Regions from separate parts of the Mesorhizobium sp. P3_A9 genome, predicted to be linked through region 3. Evidence: predicted binding sites of a transcription regulator. Region 3 holds the regulator's gene; each other region holds the start of a gene.

Region 1 (2,203 bases), on a different contig from region 3:
GGATTGTCGCGCAGGAACAGTTTTGCATTTTCGCGGCCCTGGCCGAGACGCTGCGAATTGTAGGAGAACCAGGCGCCCGACTTCTCGACCACACCGGCCTTGACGCCGAGGTCGACCAGTTCGCCGGTCTTGGACACGCCCTCGCCATACATGATGTCGAACTCGACCACCTTGAAGGGCGGCGCCAGCTTGTTCTTGACCACCTTGACTCGGGTCTGGTTGCCGACGACCTCGTCGCGGTCCTTGACCGAGCCGATGCGGCGAATATCGAGACGCACTGACGCATAGAATTTCAGCGCATTGCCGCCGGTGGTGGTCTCGGGCGAGCCGAACATGACGCCGATCTTCATGCGGATCTGGTTGATGAAGATGACCATGGTGTTGGAGCGCGAGATCGAGGCGGTCAGCTTGCGCAGCGCCTGGCTCATCAGGCGGGCCTGCAGGCCAGGCAGCGAATCGCCCATCTCGCCCTCGATTTCGGCACGTGGCGTCAGCGCCGCCACCGAATCGACCACCAGAACGTCGATGGCGCCGGAACGCACCAGCGTGTCGCAGATTTCCAGCGCCTGCTCGCCGGTGTCGGGCTGCGAGATCAGCAGGTTTTCAAGGTCGACGCCAAGCTTGCGGGCATAGACCGGATCGAGCGCATGYTCAGCRTCGACGAAGGCGCAGATGCCGCCCTTCTTCTGGGCTTCGGCCACSGTGTGCAGSGCCAGCGTCGTCTTGCCCGAGCTTTCCGGCCCGTAGATCTCGAYGATGCGGCCGCGCGGCAGGCCRCCGACGCCAAGAGCGATGTCGAGGCCAAGCGAGCCGGTCGGCACSGTTTCGATCTCGACGACCTGCTCGTTCGCGCCGAGCCGCATGATCGAGCCCTTGCCGAAAGCCCGCTCGATTTGCGACAGCGCCGCATCCAGAGCCTTTGATTTGTCCACTGCCTTATCCTCTACAAGCCGCAAAGAATTCTGAGCCATGATACATCACCCCTTGGTCGTCAATGAAGGCCGGACAATCCGTRATCCCTGCCATTTTGTACCTTTTTTGTTCTCATTTGGCAAGAGGCAACAAGCATTTGAAAAACAAGCAATATCCCGATTTGTTCTTTTTTCGTCCCAGAAACGTAAGCAGCAACGCATTCGCATTAGGCCAGCAGGCCCCGTTGTCTCGGCCTGCCGAATCGCTGCCTCGCATGCGAAACTCCAGTCGCAGCCTAGCGCTTGCGCGGCAAGAATAACAAAGGGCATATCGCCGGCATGGTGAAATCGACAAAGATACTGGCCGTGGGCGGCGCCCATATCGACCGGCGTGGCCAGGTGTCCGGCCCCTACGTGCCGGCCGCATCCAATCCAGGCACGATGCGCGAGGATGTCGGCGGCGGCGTCTTCAACGCGCTGCGCAGCACGGTGCGGCGCGGCGCTTCCGCTTCACTGCTTTCGATGCGGGGCGGCGATGCGGCGGGCGATACGGTTTCACGCGCCATAGCGGAAGCAGGCATCGCGGATCTCTCGGCCGTGTTCCTCGACCGCACGACGCCGAGCTACACGGCACTGATCGACCGCGAGGGCGAACTGATCGTCGGCTTTGCCGACATGGCGCTGTACGATTTGGCATTCCCCAAGCAGATGAGGCGCTCCAAGGTCCGCGAGGCGATCGCCGACGCAGACGCCATCCTGTGCGACGCCAATCTGCCCTCGGCGGCACTGGAGCGGCTGGTTTCGCTTGCCGTCGGCAAACCTGTATTCGCCATTGCCATTTCGCCGGCCAAGGTGATCCGGCTGATACCGGTGCTCGGCGCGTTGGCTCAGCTGTTCATGAACCGGCGGGAAGCCATCGCGCTGGCCGGCGTCCATGCAGATGCCGCCGAGCGAGATCTCATCGACGGGTTGCGATGCAGCGGCCTTACCAGCGGCATCGTGACGGCAGGCAGCGCACCGGTGCTGGGTTTCGACGAAGCAGGCGCCTTCTCGATCCAGCCGCCACCGCCGAGAAGAGTTGCCGATGTCACTGGTGCCGGCGACGCACTGGCGGGCGCAACGATCGCGGCTTTGCTGCGCGGCCTGCCCCTGCGCCAAGCCTTGCGCGACGGCGTCGCGGCGGCAACGCTGGCTATCGAAAGTGCCGACGCCGTTCCCGATTTCACCGCCGCAAGCTTCACTGAAGCGCTGGCCCTTGTGCCGGAGGCCAGGGAAGTGGCATGAGACCGGCA
Region 2 (2,203 bases), on a different contig from region 3:
ACATCGAAACCCTGATGGAAGAAGCGCGACAGGATGTCGTCCAGCATGGCGCGTTCGCCGCCGAACAGATGGGTGCAGCCGGTGACGTCGAGGAACAGGCCGTCCGCGCCGTCCAGCGCCACCAGCGGGGTGTAGCGGTCGCACCAGTCGGCCAGGCCTTCGAGCAGGCGCCGGTCGGCCTCCGCATCGGCCTCGACGATATCGATCGACGGATGCATGGCGCGCGCATCGGCGATGCCCATGTCGCGCTTCAGGTGCAGCGCCTCAGCCCGCTCGTCGAGGGCCGAAATGCGCTGCGCGTTGCCCTGGCGATGGCTGACCACCAGCGGCGGATGATCCGGCGGCCGGGAACGCCATGACCGCCCCAGACGCTGCCGCAGGATCCTTTCGGCCGCCAGATAGGGAAACCACAGCGACAGGATCCTCTGTCCGTTGTTTCTGGCCCCTTCTTTCGTCGAATGCGCGTTCATCGGGGTTCCACTCCAGTGTGAATTGTCCAGGCAGGGCCGTGCGGCTCTTGCCGATGGTGATGGTAAAGGCGGGGCGGCCGATCGAACCGGCGAGCGGCCCGGCGATGGTGGCGCGTGGCGTGGCCGGCGCCGACGAGACGATGAGCCGAACGGGCGCTGCCGTCGGTTCGGGCGCGGCGGCCTGCCGCAGTAGAAACACCGGGCGGCCGGCAGCCTGCGCCCTGGCATGCAGCCGGCGCGTCGCTGTCAGGTCCAGCCGCTGCGGGTTGCCACGGATTTCCAGGATAACGGCAGCGAGCGCCGTCATCCGGGCGGCCTCCTCGGCGACCCACAGTGCGTCGACGAGCTTTGGCGCCTCGGAAAACAGCAATTGCCCGGGCTCGATGCCGAACGAGGCCTGCAGCCCCCTGGCATAGGGAAAGCCGGCCTCGCGGAAGATTTCCGTGGTGCCGATCCAAAGCACCGGCAGCCCTTGCGCCTGCTTGAGGATCAGGCTGGTGAGCGACAGGGCGAAACCGGCGACGGCTCCGGCATCGCGGGTTTCCAGGCCATGGATTTCGCTGAGCGCGGCTTTCGGCAGGCCGCCGCTCAGGGCGGCATCGAGCCGTTCGACGCCGATGGGCAGGAAGGCATCCGGCAAGGCCGCCGCAATGCCGCGCCGGACGATCGTGAGATCGACATCGGCGCTGACATCAGCATCAAGGAGTGCGCCAGCCGGCGCCTGCAGGCGTTCGGGCAGCGTTCCCTCGATTTTCGCGATCTGGCGGCGCAGGGCAAAAACAGTTTCCCGCGCCACGGCTGATATCGCCATGACGGTCAGTGTCCACTCACAATTGTTCCTGTTATGTTCCTATAGATTCCAGAGGGCAGCAGAAGAGTCAAGCAGAGTCATAAGGAATTTATTCCTCAGTGAGGTGGCCACGAGCCCAGCGTATGGGTAGATCGCAGCATCCCGTGATTTCGTCATCCTAGGGCGAAGCAGCCGCGCAGCGGCGTCGCGGAGACCCTGGGATCCATGCCGCGACCTCGACTGTGGAGTGCAGCGGAGCAGAATTCTGCACCGTTGCGGCGCTCAAGAGTCCCGGCATGGATCCTCGGGTCTGCGCCGCGTCGCTGCGCTTCTTGCTCCGCCCGTGGATGACGAACCGATGGGCTTTTCTTCGCCAATCGCCAACGCATCTGGCTCGTCAACACAACGACCCCGTCAACTTTCTGCGCTGAAAACTAGCGCTGGCCGCCAAGAGCCAGCCGTGCGGCCAGACCCGCGAACACGGTTCCGAGCAGGACCTGCGGTGCGCGCTGGAACCGCGTTCGCCTCGACAACGCCGTTCCGATCCGGCTGGCGGTCAGGATGACCAGGCCGTTGACCACCAGCCCGATCAGATTGAGCACGGTCGCCAGCAGCAGGATCTGGCCGGCGACGGAACCGGCCTCAGGGCGCACGAATTGCGGGAACAGCGCCAGCACGAACAGCGCCATTTTCGGGTTGAGCAGATTGGTCAGCAGGCCTTGCCGAAAAATCCGGCCGCGCGAATAGCGTGGCAGGCCGGCGACCGGGGCAAAAGCCGTTCCGTCGGAACGGAATGCCTTCCAGGCGAGCCAGGCGAGGTAGGCGGCGCCGGCATAGCGCACGATGTCGTAGGCGATGGGCGCTGCCAGGAACAATTGCGACAGGCCGAAGGCGGCGGCCAGCGCGTGGCAATAGGTGCCGGCGGCGATGCCGGCATAGGTCG
Region 3 (2,203 bases):
AATTGGAAGACCTGTCGCGCGCCAGGTGTGTCGTCGAGCTGCCACTGCTCCAGGAATCGATCGAAAAAGGTGGCCACGATTGGGAAAACACCGTCGTCGCTGCGCATTACCGGCTGTCGCGCTGCAAGACCGCGGTCGACGATCCATCCGACGCGGTGGTCGACGAATGGGATGAAAAGCACGAGGCTTTCCACGCGGCCCTGCTCAGCGCGGCAGCATCGCCCTGGCTGCTGACCTTCCATTCCACGATCGTGGATCAGTTGCGTCGCCATCACCGTTTTCTCGGCCTGGCGCCAACGCTGCGGGCGGCCGCCGGCCTGCAGCATGGTTATGAGGAAGCCGTGGAAGCGTTGCGCCAGGCGGTCGCAATCGAACACCACACCGCGCTCATGGAGGCGGCACTGGATCGCAACATCGGGCGCGCGAAAAACCTGATGATCGCTCACATCGGCTATACGCTGCATGTCTATGTCCATGCCGGCGACGGCAGCATAAACAAACGGTAGCGCAACGAGGATCGTGGACCAAAGCCAGTGTGGCAATTTCTCGGTAAAGTTGGCATTTTGGCTTCGTTTCGTTCACGGCAGGCCAATGATCGGTGAAAGGGAGAAACACGCTCATCGAGCCTTATCGGCAACTGATGCCAGACCGCCGACTAGGATAGGCCACAGGCCATTAACCATAACAATTTCAAAGCCAGAGAGCGCCCCGCTGCGGCAGGCAGGCTTCGAACACGGCCCGCTGCCGGGCGCCAAATAATTTCAGCCGTCTTAACAAATTCACTAAACTTTAAACGGTTGCAGAACACAACTGGAACAGATAGTGTTTGTTCTGGGTTTGTTTTTCGATTCTGGTTCAGACCTTTTGTTCAAGCCTTGGGGGCTGCCATGCTGACGCGTAAGCAACATGAACTCTTGATGTTCATTCATGAACGGCTGAAGGAAAGCGGCATTCCGCCCTCCTTCGACGAGATGAAGGAAGCACTTGATCTCGCCTCCAAGTCAGGGATCCATCGCCTGATCACGGCGCTGGAGGAACGCGGTTTCATCCGCCGGCTGCCCAATCGGGCGCGCGCGCTGGAAGTTCTGCGGCTGCCGGATTCAATCGCGCCCGGCCTCAACGCGGCAAAGAAATTCTCGCCGAGCGTCATCCAGGGCAGTCTTGGTCAAGGTGGCCTTGGCCGCCAGATCAAGTCGGCGCCGTCGCGCTTGCCCTCGGCTGGCAATGATGACGATGCGGTTTCCGCCGTGTCGATCCCGGTGATGGGGCGCATCGCCGCCGGTGTGCCGATCGATGCCATCCAGCATCAGACGCATTCGATCTCTGTGCCGCCGGACATGATCATGGGTGGCGAGCACTATGCGCTGGAGGTCAAGGGCGACTCGATGATCGAGGCCGGCATCTTCGATGGCGACACCGTCATCATCCGCAACGCCGATACCGCCCAGCCTGGCGAGATCATCGTGGCGCTCGTGGATGAAGAGGAAGCGACGCTGAAGCGCTTTCGCCGCAAGGGCGCCTCGATCGCCCTTGAAGCCGCCAACCCGGCCTACGAGACGCGTATCTTCGGCCCCGACAGGGTCAAGGTACAAGGCAAGCTCGTCGGGCTGATCCGGCGCTACTGAGCAGGAGCGGCCGGCTTTTCGGGCTTGCGCCAGGGCGCCAGCCCCCTCGCCTCGCGTGAATATTTTCGCTGTGCGTGCCAGGGCCGATATGGTGTGTCCACCGAGAAGTTGACGGTTGGCGGACCGGTCGCCGATTGACGGTCGAAGAAGACGGCAGCACTGCCCTTGCGGGCGAGTTGCCGTTTGGTGACGACGAGAACCAGGGGATTGTGGCAGGCGTCGTAGCCGGTCGCGTCATTGACGACGATCAAATCGGCGAAACCGCAGGCTTTCCATGTGTCCTTGCGGTCTTCGACATGCGCGATGATCGCGCCGGACGGGTGCCTGGCGAGACAGACGCCGTCCGTGCAATAGAACGGCGCTCCCAGCGGCAGATCGACGGCATCGGCAATGTCGAATTGCCCATCCGCCTTGCTGAACATCTCCGGCACGACGATGGTTTCGGACGTCAGCGCGCGTTTCCAATTGTCGACGGTGAATTCGTTCGGACGAGCCCGGCTGACCGCGAGTTCTCCACCGCCGATCGGCAGCGCGACCAGCCGCGCATCTTCCGAGATCAGCACATCCGGCGTGCGTGT
Region 4 (2,203 bases), on a different contig from region 3:
GGCATAGGCGCGCAAGCCACGCGTCAGCACGTTGCGGAAGCCGGCCTCGTGGGTGCCGCCTTCGCCGGTCGGGATGGTGTTGCAGTAGGAATTGATGAAGCCGTCGCCGCCGAACCAGGTCACCGCCCATTCGAGGGAGCCATGGCCGCCTTGTTTTTCGCTTTTTCCCGCGAAGATTTCGCGCGTCACCTGGAAGTCGTCGCCGAGCGATGCCTTGAGATAATCCTTGAGGCCGCCGGGAAAATGGAACTCCGCCTTTGCCGGCGTCTGGTCCTTTTCCTTGATCAGCGAGGGATCGCAGGTCCAGCGGATCTCGACGCCGCCGAACAGATAGGCTTTCGAGCGCGTCATGCGGTAGAGCCGCGCCGGYTCGAASGCCGCGCCCTTGCCGAAAATCTGCTCGTCGGGATGGAAGCGGATTTTYGTKCCGCGCCGGTTRTGGACCTCGCCKAGSTGCTCMAGGCCGGTCACCGGGACGCCGCGCGAAAAGCGCTGGCGATAGAGCTGACGGCCGCGTGCGACCTCGACCTCGAGATGGTCCGACAGCGCGTTGACCACSGASACGCCGACGCCRTGCAARCCGCCSGAKGTCTCGTAGACCTTSGAGTCGAACTTGCCGCCCGAATGCAGCGTCGTCATGATGACTTCGAGCGCCGGCTTCTTGAATTTCGGRTGCGGRTCGACMGGAATGCCGCGGCCATTGTCGGTGACGGCCAGATAGCCRTCGGCSGWCAGCTCGACRTCGATGAAGGTSGCRTGGCCGGCGACCGCCTCGTCCATYGAATTGTCGATGACCTCGGCGAACAGATGGTGCATCGCCTTGTCGTCGGTGCCGCCGATATACATGCCCGGCCGGCGGCGCACCGGCTCCAGGCCTTCGAGCACCTCGATGTCGGCGGCGCTATAGCCCTCGCTGCCATCCTTGGTCGCGGCCGGACGTTTGGCGGCCTGCACCAGCGGGTCAGCCGGGCGCGCGGGTGTGCGAACCGGCTGTGGCTGCTTGTCCATGTTGCCGAAGAGATCGTTGTTGTCGTCCATGCCTGCCATCGGGTCCGATGCTGCGAATCACCCGTCGATACTGCCACGCTTTGCGGCGCCAAGCGACGGAGGTTCCTGTTACGTTCGGGGATTTGACCCGTCTTATCCTAAAACCATTCGATAACCAAGCGGGCGGAAATAGGTCGAATGCAGCCGCACAAGATTCCTGATTCTTTAACAATGCGGCCTAGCGTGAGCCCAACATAATAAGAAACTGCGGGCATCAGGGGTTTCGGCGTGAGGGGCAAGGCCATAACGATGATCGGCATCGCCGCCGTTTTCGGCGCGATCTCGATCTTTGCCGCGGATTTCTGGGTCAAGAGCCAGGCCAAGCCGGATGCCGAGGAGAAGACGGCGTCGATCGCCGCTCCGGCACCGCCCAGGATCGAGTTCAAGACCATCGTGGTGGCGAACGCGCCGTTGCGCTACGGCATGGAACTCGACCGCGCCAAGCTCAGCGAAATCCCGTGGCCGCAGGATTCGCTGCCACAAGGGGCATTTCCCACCATCGATGGGTTGCTTGGCGAAGGCAGCCGCGTGGTGCTGTCGCCGATCGAGGTCAACGAACCGGTGCTGCTGACCAAGCTGTCGGGTCCGAACGGCCGCGCAACGCTCTCCAACATGATGACGCCCGGAATGCGGGCGGTCACCATCCGCACCGACGAGATCGCCGGTGTCGGCGGCTTCGTGACACCGGGCGACCGCGTCGATGTCGTGCTGACGCGCGATGCCGGCGAAATCCAGGAAGTCGCCAAGAACGCACAAGGGGCGGCCGGTTCGACCATCACCTCCGAGATTGTCGTCGCCGACGCCAAGGTACTGAGTGTCGGCCAGGGCGCCGACGTGCGCCAGACGACGCCGCAGGTGACCAATTCCGTGACCATCGAGGTGACGACCGAGGGCGCGCAGAAAGTGGCGCTTGCCCGCACCGTCGGCACGCTGTCGCTGTCGCTGCGCTCCGCCAGCGAAGGCGGCGACGGCAAGGACGGCGTCACCACCATCTCTTCCTTCGGCGGATCGGTGGCGGCCAAGGCTCAGGCCGCGGCCGGTTCGCTGTTCGATGCGATGACCAAGGAGCCGGAGAAGCCGAAATTCAAGACGATCATCGTGACGCGCGGAACGAAGGCCGAGGAATATCAGGTTCCTGCGCGGGACCAGAACCAGA

Evidence for each region. The regulator LexA, encoded in region 3, represses DNA repair genes until DNA is damaged. The targets are predictions, from matches to a motif close to TGTTCNNNNTGTGTTCNG.
Region 1: AC1DX0_RS32970 (carbohydrate kinase family protein) is a predicted target of LexA. The motif match lies at 1,029-1,046, and genes of this name have one in related genera.
Region 2: AC1DX0_RS05765 (ImuA family protein) is a predicted target of LexA. The motif match lies at 1,305-1,322, and genes of this name have one in related genera.
Region 4: parE (DNA topoisomerase IV subunit B) is a predicted target of LexA. The motif match lies at 1,109-1,126, and genes of this name have one in related genera.

The regions. Positions count from the first base shown of each region.
Region 1 covers NZ_JBFUGJ010000483.1:977-3,179, reverse strand. The annotation lists gene recA (recombinase RecA) at 1-971, opposite strand, end outside; gene AC1DX0_RS32970 (carbohydrate kinase family protein) at 1,251-2,195, shown strand.
Region 2 covers NZ_JBFUGJ010000019.1:31,939-34,141, forward strand. The annotation lists gene AC1DX0_RS05760 (DUF6504 family protein) at 1-323, opposite strand, end outside; gene AC1DX0_RS05765 (ImuA family protein) at 265-1,281, opposite strand; gene AC1DX0_RS05770 (LysE family translocator) at 1,695-2,203, opposite strand, start outside.
Region 3 covers NZ_JBFUGJ010000089.1:12,058-14,260, reverse strand. The annotation lists gene AC1DX0_RS14860 (GntR family transcriptional regulator) at 1-506, shown strand, start outside; gene lexA (transcriptional repressor LexA) at 888-1,625, shown strand; gene AC1DX0_RS14850 (ComEC/Rec2 family competence protein) at 1,619-2,203, opposite strand, start outside.
Region 4 covers NZ_JBFUGJ010000075.1:15,500-17,702, reverse strand. The annotation lists gene parE (DNA topoisomerase IV subunit B) at 1-1,038, opposite strand, end outside; gene cpaB (Flp pilus assembly protein CpaB) at 1,276-2,203, shown strand, end outside.